Regions from separate parts of the Bartonella sp. W8122 genome, predicted to be linked through region 3. Evidence: predicted binding sites of a transcription regulator. Region 3 holds the regulator's gene; each other region holds the start of a gene.
What was found. Region 3 encodes LexA, which represses DNA repair genes until DNA is damaged. Its sites were predicted from a motif close to TGTTCNNNNTGTGTTCNG; they were not measured.
Positions count from the first base shown of each region.

Region 1 (5,324 bases), 580 kb from region 3:
TGCTTTTAATGGTGATTTACCGGTGATCCATCGCCGAAATGGGCTTCGTTGATAGATCCACCATGCGTTGCTTCACCGGATTTTTGCGCGTGACCGATGACATAGCTATCTTCGACCGAACCATCGCCAAATCCATTTGCACGTGTATAAGCACGTGAATTGCCGGTATAACCTTTGTTCATGCCGGATTGGGCAGTAGAACCGATGACATAGGTGTTGACCGGTGAACCATCGTCAAAAGCATAACCACTGGCATAGGCGCTGCTTACACCACATAAACTTGCAAGCGCAATAAACATTAATTTTTTCATTTCATTCACCGTTTTTATGAGCCCTTAGCTTTGGCTAACGGCTTTAATTGCAATTGGATCAATCTGGATATATTTTCCAAACTCTCTAACGCTTATATCTTCATCACGGCAATCAATCTCAAATCACTTTAAAATGTATCAATCACGGAAAAGTGATAATTTAAAATATAGCAAAAACAACAAGTTAATATTTGTTAAGTCCTATTCAACAGGGGGTTATCAAGTCAGTATCACGATTTTAGTGAAGTGGCTTCAAGAAGGGCTAGATGGCGTTTTTCTGGCCTATCAAAAGTTGATTTTTGCCTTCGCAAGTTGCAAGCTTTGTTCAAACCTTGTAGTTTCTTGTTTCTTCAATTCTTCCGATTTGATCCGGAGAAGATATGACGGGTGAAAAGTGACAAGCACCGGAATTTTTTCTTCTGTCTCGATTATTTTACCCACCAAACCGCTTAACGGCTCGTTCAAATCTGTGAGTGAGAACAGGGCGGTTTTCCCCATGGCAACGATAAGCTTCGGTTTGACGATGTCGATTTCTTTCAAAAGCCACCAGCGACAATGCTCGACCTCGCTCCTGTCTGCTCTTTTATGAAGGCGCTTGCGACCTTTGAGTTCATATTTGAAATGTTTGACAGCGTTGGTGATGTAAACCTCATCCCGTTTTAGTCCTACCCTATGGGCAGCTTTGTCAAACACTTGCCCTGCAGGACCGATAAATGGCCGACCAACGAGATCTTCACGATCGCCCGGTTGTTCTCCGACAATCATTAGAGAAGCATTTTCAGGCCCTTCGCCACAGACAGCCTGCGTTGATGAACAATGCAATGGGCAACTTTTGCATGATTTGATACCTTTATTGAGATCATCCAAAGTTTTAAGCGTTGCTTGCGACTTCAAACTCGTTCGAATGACATTCTCGGCATTTCTTTCCGTTAAACGGGAATGAAAGAGCGGAGGTGGCAGAACCGGTTGTCTTTCCATCGTTTCAATGCGCGTTTCCGCATTATCAACGAGACTATCGATGATTTCCGCTTCCGGAAGGTTGCTCCAGTATTTTTTCGGCATATGACTTTGCATGGTTTTGACTTTCAGTCTTGCCGGATTGAAAATGCTGGAAAAGTAGGTTTTCCATAGCTCTTCGGTTTCATCTTTATTTTGTGGCTTTTTAAATATCGGTTCGCCAAAAAACAGTCTTTTGTTAAAATAGAATGCACTGCCTTTCGGCGTGAGAATTTGCCAATCCATGTCGCTGAAACGCCGACAGAAAAACGGTATCGCTTCCGCAATAATGAAATGTTGAGGTTCATACCAGGCGGTAAAACAACGCCTGAATGTGTCGTCGCCAAGGCTGGCAATTTCCTTGAAACGTAAAAATGCATGCATATGGTGGATGTCATGGCAAACAGCTTTTTGCCGCGATAAAGCTGTTGCAGTGTCAATGTCATAAATTCTTTCAAGAACCGTTTTATCATGCTGCAAGCGATAAAGAAGGCGATATAAAAGGGCGGCCGAATCTTCGCTTTCGTGGCAGATGACATTTTTCGCAAGATTGATGAACTGCTTTGGCACCAGAAATTCTTGGCTTCGTTGTGAAGGCTGATATTTTTCTGAAGGCGGAGAGGCGGGCTCTCTGTCAAATAATGTCGGGGCCGAATGGTAATGCCAAAAAACATCTTCCGGACGCATTGCTTCCTGCAATAGCAAACGCGCTATCGTTCGCCACTCGTCAAAATCCCCCTGCTTTTTCAAAACAATCGTTTTCATGATGAAAAAAGATCAAGTTGAGTGGGGCGGGCACGAAAACGCTCGGCAAGGTGCGAACTGTCGAGAAGGTTTTTAGGCGTCCAGCGTTCGGCAGTCACAAACGGTTTTATTTTTTCAAGGCTGATATGAAAGGTTTTCAAATCTGAAAAATCGAGCCGCTTGAACCGGCGTGCTACCAATATCCGTTTAACATTGCGCACACCAAGGCCGGGAACACGTAACAACATTTCCCTGTCGGCTTTATTGATGTCAACCGGAAAGAGGTGCCGGTTTTGTAATGCCCAGGCGAGTTTCGGGTCGAATTCAAGATCAAGCATGCCACCATTTGTTTTCGCGGTCAGCTCTTCCATTGCAAAGCCGTAAAACCGATAAAGCCAATCGGCTTGATAAAGCCGATGTTCCCTTAAAAGCGGCGGGCGCTTGACGGGAAGCAGGTTTGAAGCATCCGGAATCGGACTGAATGCCGAATAATAAACGCGTTTCAGCCGATAACCCGAATAAAGCTCGGCGCTTGATTGCAGTATTGTCGCATCATTGGCATCGTCGGCACCGATGATCATTTGGGTAGATTGCCCTGCGGGCGCGAAACGTTGCGTTTTTTTCGTCTGTAATGTCGCGTCTTTGGATGCTTCTATATCAATCCGGACATTCGCCATAGCCTGCTTGATTGTCAGGATCTTTTTTTGCGGAGCAAAGCGGTTAATGCTTTTTTCTGTTGGCAGTTCGACATTGATCGACAAGCGATCTGCGTAACGTCCGGCTTCTTTGATCAGCGCGTCCGAAGCATCCGGAATGGTTTTTAAATGGATATAGCCGCCGAAATGGTGGATGGTTCGCAAATCGCGGGCAACTTTAACCAATTCCTCCATTGTTTGGTCCGGAGAACGGATAATGCCGGACGAAAGAAACAAGCCTTCTATGTAATTTCTGCGGTAAAATTCGAGCGTCAAAAACACCACCTCGTCCGTAGTGAAACGCGCCCGCTCGACATTGCTTGAAGACCGGTTGACACAATAGGCACAATCAAAAATACAAAAATTGGTGAGCAGAATTTTTAACAGGGAAACACAGCGCCCGTCAGGTGTGAAGGAATGGCAAATTCCCATATTTGCCGTTGACCCCAAGCCGCTTTTTGTTGGCGACTGACGCGTGGAACCGCTTGATGCGCAGGAGGCATCATATTTGGCAGCATCTGCCAGAATTGCCAATTTTTGTTTGAGCGTTTTGACCATTTTTGTTCACTATTTGTTCTGTGCACCAATATAGACATGAAGTGGAGGAAGTAAAGGAAAAACAGCAAATCACGACGCGCTAAAAGTAGCAATTCTGCCAAAAAGCAAATTCAAGCTAGTTAATTTTGCTTCAATTGGTCAGATCATTCTGTAGTGTGTTTCACTTTGTAACGACATTGCGAAATATTGAACAAAAGAGACTTTGGAGAGACCGGCCCGTTTACACCGATAACAAGGCAATTTTTCGAGAGTAAAAAATTTAAAGTGCAGCATGACGGGTTTTTTATGCAGAAATCGTTCTCACAAAGAAGGTTTTAATGCAAGAAATGTTCTTTATCCGGTTTACGCGTCCTATGGTGTTTACGAAATTTCAGCCATAAACCATAGCTCAATCCGAAGATAGCGGACATCAGGGATCCACATAGAATCGCGAATTTTGCCGCTTCCAATTGTCGAGGAGCGTTGAAGGCTAAAGTGGCTGTAAAAATCGCCATGGTAAAACCGATACCCCCTAATAATCCGACGAGAACCATTCCGCGCCAGTTTACTCCCGAAGGGAGAGTGCAAAGCCCGAAACGGACAGCAAGGAAACTTATGAGGACAATGCCCAAAGGTTTACCAATAGCAAGGCCAAGTCCTGTTCCAACCATGATAATGAGGGAGAAATGATCTTTAAAGTCGACATTGGAAATATTGATACCCGCATTGGCTAGTGCAAAGAGTGGCATAATGACAAATAATACCCAAGGACTAAAGGCGGCAACAAGTCGGGATACGGGAGCGTCAATTGCAGCTTCACTCTTTCGTATTTCAAGAAGAGCAAAATGGTGCGTTGAAGCGCTGTCTTCAGGCTTTTCATTTTTCAATATTTCCAAAGCGTAAGTCAGTCGGTCAACAGGCGCAATCAATGAGCGGGGTGCAAGTGCCGGTGTCAATAATCCCAATATTACGCCCGAAAGCGAGGGGTGGACACCGCATATCATAAGTCCGAGCCAGAGGAGAGCAGCAGGAAGAACGTAAATCAGAGCCGAATTAATTCCTATCCATTGCAAAAAAACGAGAATGATAATTGCAAGACATGCAATGGGCAGGCCTGTCACGTCAAAGCCGTTAGAATAAAAAATCGCGATAATCAAAATGGCGATAATGTCGTCTATAGTGGCGAGCGCAAGCAAAACGATTCTTAAGTTGTTTGGAACCGATTTTCCGAGAAGCGCCAGAATACCGATTGCAAAGGCTATATCGGTTGCAGTGGGCACAGCCCAGCCATGACTGGTTGGCGGCATGGGATTGATGGAAAAATAAATAATCGCCGGCGCAATAACGCCGCCGATAGCTGCAACCAGAGGCAACAAAGCCTGACGGAATTTTGACAATGCGCCATCATGGATTTCCCGTCTTATTTCCATGCCTGCGACAAGGAAAAAGAGCGTCATCAAGCCGTCATTGACCAGAAAGTGCAGGTCTTTGGAAAAGGAATATCCGAAAGCTTCTATTGAAATTTTTTGCTGCCAGAATTTTTGGTAAACGGTCGCATAAGTTGAATTGGCAAGTAAGAGAGCGACCATTGTTGCAATAACGAGAGCAACGCCCGCCATAGCTTCAATATGAACTATGGTGCGACAGATTGTAAATATCTTTTCGGCAAAAACAGATGCACGGTTAGGCAAGCGGTGGTTTATATTTTTCATGGCAAGTTCCTCTGTGCTGGCGGCCCGACCAGCTTGAAACCTGCCCGTAAACAATTTACCGGACACCCGACATTTTTATATCCAAACAAGGGAGAATATACAAGCCAACAATATTATTTATGGTGTTCGAAATTTGAAGCTTTAATATGTAGATAAAATTTATAAATTGCCCAACTTAAAGAGAGAAATTCAAATATATTTTGATTCTTACAAGAGTGTGATTGATTATATGAAATAATACGACACGATATATAGAGAATTATCTGTTAGATAATTCTCTATATAATTATATTTCACCATTTAATTTTCATTTTTTACGACAAGATCGA
Region 1 covers NZ_JACFOO010000001.1:1,027,162-1,032,485, forward strand. The annotation lists gene H3S83_RS04515 (hypothetical protein) at 6-311, opposite strand; gene H3S83_RS04520 (UdgX family uracil-DNA binding protein) at 597-2,072, opposite strand; gene H3S83_RS04525 (putative DNA modification/repair radical SAM protein) at 2,069-3,304, opposite strand; gene nhaA (Na+/H+ antiporter NhaA) at 3,619-4,995, opposite strand; gene H3S83_RS04535 (hypothetical protein) at 5,296-5,324, opposite strand, start outside.
Region 1: a site for LexA is predicted at 3,308-3,325, ahead of H3S83_RS04525 (putative DNA modification/repair radical SAM protein). Genes of this name have one in related genera too.

Region 2 (5,324 bases), 230 kb from region 3:
CACTGCTTGAAAAAACTCCGCCGCTTCATCCACTGTCATATCAAGAACATCGGCGATGGATTTACCTTTATAGGTGACTTCCAACGTTTCCCGATTATAGCGTTTGCCGTGACAGACATCACATGTCACATAAACATCCGGCAAAAAGTGCATTTCGATTTTTATGACACCGTCGCCCTGACAGGCTTCACAGCGCCCGCCCTTGACATTGAATGAAAAACGCCCCGCTTGATAACCACGGGCTTTTGCTTCCGGCAAACCGGCAAACCAGTCACGTATCGGGGTAAATGCACCGGTATAGGTTGCCGGATTCGAACGCGGCGTGCGCCCGATCGGTGACTGGTCAATATCGATCACCTTGTCGAGATATTCGAGCCCCTCAATTCGATCATGTTCGGCCGGATGTTCACGGCTTCCCATGATGCGCCGCGAGGCTGCTTTAAAAAGCGTCTCGATGAGGAATGTCGATTTCCCGCCACCTGAAACACCAGTGACACAGGTAAACGTTCCCAATGGAATATCGGCTGTAATATTCTTTAAATTGTTGCCTCTCGCACCCACAACACGCAATTTCTTTGTCTTGGAAATTTTGCGGCGCTCTGCAGGTACGGGAACGAACATTTTTCCTGAAAGATATTGGCCAGTGAGGGAAGCCGGATCATCCATAATATCTTTTGGCGTTCCTTGCGCAACAACTTTACCGCCGTTAACACCGGCAGCCGGACCAATATCGACAACATAATCAGCAGTCAGAATGGCGTCTTCATCATGTTCGACAACAATCACCGTATTGCCGAGATCACGTAGATGTTTAAGCGTTTCAAGAAGACGTGCGTTATCGCGCTGGTGCAATCCAATAGAGGGTTCATCAAGAACATAGAGAACGCCGGTTAGCCCTGAGCCGATTTGAGAAGCAAGCCGGATGCGCTGGCTTTCACCACCCGATAATGTACCGGAGGCGCGCGCTAGTGTGAGATATTCAAGCCCGACATCATTCAGAAATTTCAAACGGTCACGAATTTCTTTTAAAATGCGTGAAGCAATATTCTTCTGTTTTTCATTGAAGGTCTTGTCCACTTCCTGAAACCATTTATCGGCTTTGGAAATCGACATTTCGGACACTTCGCCAATATGAAGCTTGTTGATTTTTACGGCCAGAGCTTCCGGCTTCAACCGATAGCCTTTACATGCCGGACAAGGGGAAGACGACATATAACGCTCAATCTCTTCGCGCGACCAGGCTGAATCGGTTTCCTTCCAGCGCCGTTCCATATTCGGAATGACGCCTTCAAAATTTTTTGTCGCAGAATAGGAGCGCATACCGTCGTGATAGGTAAATGTCACTTCTTTCTTGCCGGTGCCATAAAGGATAGCATGACGGGCTTCTTCGGAAAGGTTTTTCCATTTGTCTGTGAGCTTGAAATGATAAGCTTTTCCAAGCGCTTCAAGTGTTTGGTTGTAATAAGGTGAAGAGGATTTCGACCACGGAGCAATAGCACCTGCTTTCAAAGACAAATTCTCGTCAGGAACCACCATTGCCGGATCAATCGCCTGTAGCGACCCCAAGCCGTCACAGGTAGGGCAAGCACCGAACGGATTGTTAAAAGAAAAAAGCCGTGGCTCTATTTCGGGAATTGTAAAGCCCGAGACAGGACAGGCGAACTTTTCGGAAAAGAGTAAACGTTCATGCGTATCATTTTTCGATTTATTGGCCGAACCACCGGCTGTCTGTTCTTTCGGGAGCGGTTTATCGGCAAGTTCGGCAACGGCCAATCCATCAGCGAGATGAAGACAGGTTTCAAGACTATCGGCAAGACGGGCAGAAATGTCGGGTTTTACGACAAGGCGGTCTACGACAACATCAATGTCGTGTTTGTATTTTTTATCGAGTTCCGGAACATCGGCAATCTCGTAAAAAACACCGTCGATTTTGACACGCTGGAAGCCCTTTTTAAGGAGATCGGCCATTTCCTTTTTATATTCGCCTTTGCGCCCGCGTACGAGCGGAGCCAGAATATAAAGTCGTGTTCCTTCAGAAAGTGCCAGAATGCGATCAACCATCTGGCTGACAGTCTGGCTTTCAATGGGTAACCCAGTGACGGGCGAATAGGGCACACCGACCCGCGCAAACAACAAGCGCATATAATCGTGAATTTCTGTCACCGTGCCGACAGTTGAACGCGGGTTTCGACTCGTGGTCTTTTGTTCAATGGAAATCGCCGGAGAGAGACCGTCAATCTGGTCAACATCCGGTTTTTGCATCATTTCCAGAAATTGTCTGGCATAGGCTGAAAGGCTTTCAACATATCGCCTTTGCCCTTCGGCATAGATCGTATCGAAAGCAAGCGAGGATTTACCCGATCCCGAAAGACCAGTCATGACAATCAATTTGTCTCTCGGCAAATCAAGATCAATGTTCTTTAAATTGTGTTGGCGGGCACCACGTATTGAAATATATTTCTGATCGGACATATTTGGCCTTGCGGGGAAAGAACAAAAATGGAACACTCGCTTTCAAATAGGTGAGATGGTCGAAAATTGCAATGGTAAGATTTGGCCTAACCAAATAACAGAAAAAGAAGTTCTGTGGAAATCGGACGAATAAAACAGGCTTTTTTGCCCCAAGCGTGAAAATAGATTATATGGTGGCAAATTAAGCTTTAGCATTTAATTTTCGGCTTTTTGCCGCGTGGTTTGGAGTTTTTATAATGGCAGGCAGTGTTAACAAGGTCATTCTGATTGGTAATCTCGGTGCAGATCCGGAAATTCGCAGGATGAATTCTGGCGATCAAGTGGCAAGTTTGCGCATTGCAACGTCGGATACGTGGCGTGACCGTAATACAGGCGAGCGTCGCGAGCGGACAGAATGGCACAGCGTTGTCATTTTTAACGAAAATCTGGTCAAGGTTGTCGAGCAATATCTTAAAAAAGGCGCGAAAGTTTATATTGAGGGGCAGTTGCAAACCCGCAAATGGCAGGATCAGAACGGTAACGACCGTTACACAACCGAGATTGTTTTGCAAAAATATCGCGGTGAATTGCAAATGCTTGATAGCCGCGGCGAAGGTGGCGGCAGCCGTCAGCAGGTGAGCGATCAATCCGGCGGTTTTGGCGGTGGCTACGGCAATTCCGATCAGGGCGGGAACAACCAATCTGGAAGCAATTTTTCGCGTCAGCTTGATGACGATGTTCCGTTTTGAGGCTCTGGTTTTTGAACGGTCATCTTGAGTTGCGATTGCCATTTAATGCATTGTCGTGATGTTCCTTGAACCTCATTTGCCTAACTCAAAAAATTGAAAAAGCTCCCCGTTTTCATTGTTTTCAAGCGAATCGCAGCTTTTGGGAATAAGTGAAGCAGGGAGTTTTTATCAGGCTGCGACTTTTATTTCTAAGACGTCTTGCCATAGAAAATAAAGCCGATATTCCAATATGTAAGATTGGCTGGATGTATAGCCTATTCCGAAACTGTCTTGCCGGATTGTCACTCGTGTTTTCCAAAGTGTTTTGAACATGTCTTTGTTTCGGGCGTGTCCGGCAGTTTTTCATGAAAATTGGAGCGGCAACCAGCCACATGCGCAACAATCCTGAAATGATGCGCGAAAAGGCGTTTGGTGGCGATGCGGTTTCACACAATATGGAAGAGAGCCAAAATCCCGTTGGCGACGAATTGCACGGCAAGAGCTGCAAGGATGACACCGAACAGGCGGGTCAGTATTGTTCTACCCGTTTCACCAAGAAGTCGGTCAATCGGGTGGGCAAGAAGCATGAAGCCATAACAGACAATCACCGAAATCAGAATAACAAAACAGGAAACCAGAGTGCCGACGAATCCGGGGTTTTTGCTGGCCATCAGAATGGTGGCCGAGATCGCGCCGGGACCGGCAATCATCGGTATAGCAAGCGGGAAGGCTGCAATATTGTGAATATGATCTTTGGTGACGGCGGTTTTGACAGATTTCTGTTTTCTTGCCGAACGTTTTTCAAAAATCATCTCGAAAGCAATCGCAAATAATAGAATACCACCGGCAATCTGGAATGCACCGAGCGAGATGCCCAAACCTTCCAATATTGCACCGCCGATAAGCGCGAAAGCAAGCAGGATAACATAAGAAATGACAGACGCAGCAATGGCTGTGGACTTGCGTTCCATATGCGTCATGTCACGCGTGAGGCCTAAGAAAATAGGCACGAGACCTACAGGGTCAATTGTAACCAGTAATGTGATAAACGCATTTAGCAACAAACCTGCATCGAACATGATTGTCACTCCTTGGTGCGCCATCATTCGGTATGTGCCAAAATCCGGGGCTGTTGAAAACATTCATTTCTGCTCTCATGGCACAAATTCAACATAAAGTCATCCACCGATTTTTCTCGTAGCTAACTAACACACTGAAAATAATAGCCAAATCAATACATGCAAAGACAAGAGAAATTGGCTTTTCGGGGCATTTTTCGTTATAAAGGAAGGGCTGATTCTATTAAGGAAGTTGTGTAGCCGTGAACGATCAAATTGTACCACCAGATTCAGGAAATCCGAACGGTATTGAACCGGTCAATATTGTAGAGGAAATGGAGCGCTCTTACCTCGATTATGCGATGAGCGTCATCGTATCGCGTGCGCTGCCTGATGTTCGCGACGGTATGAAGCCGGTGCATCGACGCATTCTCTATGCGATGAACCAGATGGGGCTTTCTTTCAATAAGCCTTATCGTAAATCTGCCGGTGTTGTCGGCGAGGTGATGGGTAAATTCCACCCGCATGGCGATTCGTCTATCTATGATGCGCTGGTCCGTATGGCACAGGATTTTTCGCTGCGCGTTCCGCTTATTGACGGGCAGGGGAACTTCGGGTCGATTGATGGTGATCCGCCGGCAGCTATGCGTTACACCGAATGTCGGCTGGAAAAAGTTTCCGATAGTCTGCTTTATGACATCGACAAAGAGACTGTCGATTTTCAGGATAATTATGATGGCCGCGAGCAGGAACCGATTGTTCTTCCGGCACGTTTCCCGAACCTTCTTGTGAATGGTTCGGGCGGTATTGCGGTTGGTATGGCCACCAATATTCCGCCGCACAATCTTGGTGAAATTGTCGATGGTTGCGTTGCTCTCATTGATAATCCTGCCATAACACTTGACGAAATGCTCAAGATCATACCGGGGCCGGATTTCCCGACTGGCGGGATTATCCTCGGGCGTGCGGGCATACGTTCGGCTTATGAAACCGGACGCGGCTCGCTCATCATGCGCGCCAAAGTCGATATTGAAGAAATCCGCAATGACCGGCAGGCCATCGTTGTTACTGAAATTCCCTATCAGGT
Region 2 covers NZ_JACFOO010000001.1:1,843,236-1,848,559, reverse strand. The annotation lists gene uvrA (excinuclease ABC subunit UvrA) at 1-2,472, opposite strand, end outside; gene H3S83_RS08065 (single-stranded DNA-binding protein) at 2,709-3,200, shown strand; gene H3S83_RS08060 (MarC family protein) at 3,626-4,258, opposite strand; gene gyrA (DNA gyrase subunit A) at 4,501-5,324, shown strand, end outside.
Region 2: a site for LexA is predicted at 2,490-2,507, ahead of uvrA (excinuclease ABC subunit UvrA). Genes of this name have one in related genera too.

Region 3 (5,324 bases):
CCTCGCAGGATTAACGTTTTCTACTCTTTTGTTAACTTCCAGCCGTGTGATGTCAAATGTTCTTGCGGTTGGTAACGCGACTTATATTCCATTTTTCGGGATCCGTTCACCCAGTAACCGAGATAGACATAAGGAAGACCAAGTCGTTTTGCCCGTTTGATGTGATCGAGAATCATAAAAACGCCAAGAGAAGACCGTTTTTCCTCCGGTGAAAAAAATGAATAGACCATTGATAATCCGTCTTCTACTTTATCGGTCAATGCACCGGCTAGTAGTTTGGCCTTGTCATCTCCCTCTTCCCCGTTAGACGGCTTCTGCCGATATTCAATGAGCGATGTTTCGACTTCCGTGTCTTCGACCATCATTTGATAGTCCTGAAATGTCATCTTGCTCATTCCACCATCGTCATGGCGTATTTCGAGATAATGTTTGAAAAGCAGATATTGCTCGACCGTTGCCTTGGGAGGACGGACCTGACCAACCAGTTCGCGGTTTTTCTTGACAATTCGTTTCATCGTTTTGTCTGGGACGAAATCTTTCACGACGATACGAACGGAGACGCATGCATTACAGCCATCACAAACCGGCCTATAAGCAATATTTTGCGATCTCCGGAACCCGCTTTGCGTCAAGACAGTATTTTTTTCTATTGAATATGGGCCGACAAGATAGGTAAATACTTTTCTCTCCAAACGTTTGGCCAAATACGGGCAGGGCGCCGGAGCTGTCAAAAAAAACTGTGGTTCGTCTTTATCACTAGTTGCCATAATTATCGCATTACGAAAACACCACACAACTTTTTATACTGAAAACTATAAAGCTTGCCTCTATCATTCATCAAAACAAAAGAGCTTGTCAAATAACAACTCTAGCGCAATTTCTAGACAATCATTCCATAAAGGTCATAATCATCAGACTGTTCGATTTTTACCGTTACCAATTCTCCGGTCCGGATTGGACGACGAGATGTCAAATGTACAACGCCATCCACTTCAGGAGCATCATATTTTGTACGCCCGATGCCTTTATGTCTATCACTTTCGTCGACAAGCACCTGTAACCGTTTACCGATTTTTTTCTTCAGAAGTTGTGCGGAAATTGTTTTTTGATGTGCCATAAAACGTTTCCACCGACTTTCCTTAATTTCCTCAGGAATAATTTCCAATCCTAGGTCGTTAGCCGCTGCACCTTCTACAGCCTCATATTTGAAGCAGCCGGCACGATCTATTTTTACCTCACTCATCCAGTCCAGAAGCAATTGAAAATCTTCTTCCGTTTCGCCCGGAAAACCAACAATGAATGTTGATCGCAAAGCAATATCCGGACAGATAGAACGCCATTTTTCAATGCGTTTATTAATTTTTTCAAGATGTGCCGGGCGCTTCATATTACGAAGAACCGTAGGAGAAGCATGCTGGAAAGGAATATCGAGATATGGCAGTATCTTGCCCTCGGCCATAAGTTCAATGACGTCATCAACATGGGGGTAGGGGTATACATAGTGCATACGGATCCAGACACCCAGCTCTCCAAGTTCTTTGGCTAGATCATAGAAACGGGCCCGCACCGAATGGTCTTTCCAGACACTTTCGCTATATTTCAAATCTTGCCCGTAAGCACTCGTATCCTGCGAAATGACCAGTAATTCCTTTACGCCAGCTTGTACCAGTCTTTCTGCTTCTCGTAAAACGTTTGACGCTGGTCGCGAAACGAGCTTTCCTCGCAATTGGGGAATAATACAGAAGCTACAATGATTGGAACAGCCTTCGGATATTTTTAAATAAGCATAATGACGCGGTGTCAAACGAACGCCTTGCGGTGGAACAAGATCAACAAAAGGATCATGGACGGGTGGAGCAACCTTATGGACCGCTTCCATTACGCTTTCGTAAGCTTGTGGTCCGGTAATAGCCAAGACGTTCGGATAAGTTTTGGTCACTACCTCAGGTTCTGCACCGAGACAACCGGTCACTATGACCTTACCATTTTTGTTCAAAGCTTCACCAATATTGGCGAGCGATTCATTACGTGCAGAATCGATAAAGGCGCATGTATTGACGATCACCAGATCGGCCCCGTCATGTTTGGGAGCGATCTCGTAACCTTCAGACCGTAATTTTGTTATGATGCGTTCAGAATCTACCAGTGCTTTAGGGCACCCCAAAGATACAAAACTGACACGTGGAGCTGACATATTATTTCCTGCAAATATACGAAATTCTAAAACACGTTTTGTGTTGGCCTAATCTCTTTTACTAAAAAGGCAAGCCCCTAACGCTGAAAACACCATAAACATCATGGTCCAAAACAATCAGTCCTTGTTATTGGACATCACGACATCACCGGACTGCCACAAAGACGCATAAATTCGTACCAAATTTCAAGCTTTTTTGCCAAATTTCAAACTTTTTTGTTTGAGCAACCAATTTGTTCATAATTCCTGAATGAGACGTAATCCCTGTGTGAAACATCACTGTCAAAACCGGTCATTTTAAACCGCTTTGACAATCCTCAATATAAGCTTCCGACGATCATCAATTTTAAACAGTGTGTGCCAGATGGCGTCGTTAATGAGCTGAATTATGATAATCGATGTCGCCTTATCAAACCGTCAATAGCGTCGTATCAACCCGACGAGTTTCCCTTGAATTTTGATACGGTCAGGACCGAATATTCTTGTTTCATAAGCCGGATTGGCTGCTTCAAGAGCAATTGAGGCGCCTTTTCTTCTATAACGTTTCAACGTTGCTTCCTCGTCGTCAACGAGGGCAACAATAATTTCTCCCGGATTTGCGGTGTTTCCACGTTTGATTATCACCGTATCGCCATCAAAAATTCCGGCATTGATCATGGAATCCCCTTTAACTTCAAGAGCGTAATGTTCACCGCTCCCAACCATATCAGGAGGCAATGAAAGCATGTTGGTCTGGTTTTGAATGGCCGAGATAGGAACTCCTGCAGCAATACGCCCCATAACCGGAACATTTACGTTGGCTGCCGGACCGCTTTCGCCGTCATTGAGCTCTTTCGCAATGATATTTTTAAAGGGTTTGTTTTTCGTGCCTTCTATGACATTTGGAGAAAATTTACGCACAGTATTTATAGGAGGTACCATGGATTCGGGCAGTTTCAGAACTTCCAAAGCACGTGCGCGGTTGGGGAGGCGACGAATGAAGCCACGTTCTTCCAAAGCTGTAATCAACCGGTGAATGCCCGACTTCGATGCTAGATCCAATGCTTCTTTCATCTCGTCATATGAAGGGGGAATACCGGTTTCTTTTAGGCGGTTATGAATAAACAGAAGCAATTCATACTGCTTGCGGGTTAACATAAAACTCTCCAATAACACGAATCAATGAGAAACAAAACCAGAACATACACTATATGTTCTATTAATGTTCTACAAGCATTTAAACGTTTTTCACGCGCGATAAATTATAAAGTGGAAGTTTGTCCTGAAACAACTGGCTGGTTTTATCCATAATCCAATTGTTTTAACTTCAAATGGATAGACGATATAAACGGTCATAAATAAGCAAATGCAACAGTGTGCAATAAACTAAAATGTTTGGTCGAAAGTTCTGTTTGAATAGGATTTCGCTCGACGCCGATGAGAATTTCACTCTCCAAGCGTCTTTCGTTGTGCATTTAGATATCCTCTTAACAAAGATTGCTCAACTGATTGATTTTTCTATAAAAATAGAGCCTGATATATCGTGTCGAGCTGCGAGCGATATACGAATTGTCTTTTCATTGAAAAACCTTGCAAGCCCAATTGATCAGAGGCTCGCCTAGGTAATTTCATGCCGACGAGTTTTTACTCCTCAGATCAGTCAATTGAATGTCCTGATGGGCAACTGGCGACGAGCAAGTCTGAAATAATTGCGCCGGAACTACCCAGAATAATAAGTTTTAGCACAGCTTCGGTTTTGTCTCGGCTAATCCGCTTTGTTCATTCCAAACTTCAAAACAAAGTGTATTCTGCCGATCGGCAATCTTTGTAAGACCAAACCGCGAAAATGGTCGGTTCTTACAGTTATGTAAAATTAGGTTAAATGCTAAAAATTCCTGCCTTCAAACGTCATAATTAAAACTTGATGCGCATGATTTTCGAAAGGTCTAAAGGGAAGGGGGCAAGCGTCAGTTCGTATCAAAAGCTCGTCAAACACTCAATTATTAGCACCCCTATCTTCTATTTCGGGCTTTATATATCATAAAATTGTCTGTCTATCGCTCATACCCGCCTCATCGAAGGTGGATAGTCTCATTGCCGATTTTCATCGTATTTTTTGCTTGTAAATTTATAATTGTTCGAAATTACGGTCTTCAAGAGTTCGGACATTAATTCACGGATCAAGCCGCATTGATTTGTTATTGGCGTTGCTGCAAATTTTTGAAGAATCTGAAATGTGTTAGGCAATGAATACCGTGTCCCAATCATAATCGCGGATTTGTAGAGCATCTACTGTTACGTCCTCCAACATTTGGCCCTGGCGGTGCGTTCAAACAGCGATGCCGATAACGCATCGAATTATCTTTGGTTGGTCCAAATTCTGTTACATGTAAAATTCACATAAAGTGCCAATCTGTCTTTGTCGCCCCGGTTTTCGTGAACGTCGAAATCGGCGTTCAACATAATCGTTTATGCCTGATAACCCAAACTTCTCAAAAATTAATGAGAAACAAAATTAACGTGTAATTTGCCTTATTACCGTGCATTTACCTTGTATCTTACATCCCGATTTCTTACACAAAACCTGAAACAGCTTTGAGACGGGCACAGCGCGTAAATTTGTGGCGAGATGGTAATCAATAAAAAGCTCAATTATTTTCGGGGTTTTTATTGCAGATTTGATCAACAATCAGCTTCCCCGTCTCTCGTGCCCGATATAAAAAAGTTCCATAATATATCTTATGCAATAAACAGACAAACAAGAGAACAATCTTCTGGCACATAGTGATTACAGCACGTTGACAGAAGCCGCGTAGTTGTTACGGCTGTTTGATAAGCCAAATAATGGTTCCGACATGTCGATAGCAATTGCAAGATAAATCGGAAAAAGCCAAAACGACGTGTCATAACGACGTGATTATGTTGGCATGACTAAAACATCAGAGTACCGAACCTACATTTTTTCTAATATACAATGGTTACTACCGCAACATCCGTATAAGTTCCCTCAGCGATTTTTTTACTAGGCTGAGGTTGCACCTGCCCTGTAAAAAATGATCCATTGTGCCAGTGTGTGCCCAGCGAATTTTATCGGCTCTTGCTCAATAAAGATTTTTCCCGCATCAGAAATTAAGAATAACTCAAAGGGTAT
Region 3 covers NZ_JACFOO010000001.1:1,610,837-1,616,160, reverse strand. The annotation lists gene H3S83_RS07085 (arginyltransferase) at 21-767, opposite strand; gene rimO (30S ribosomal protein S12 methylthiotransferase RimO) at 881-2,194, opposite strand; gene lexA (transcriptional repressor LexA) at 2,612-3,331, opposite strand.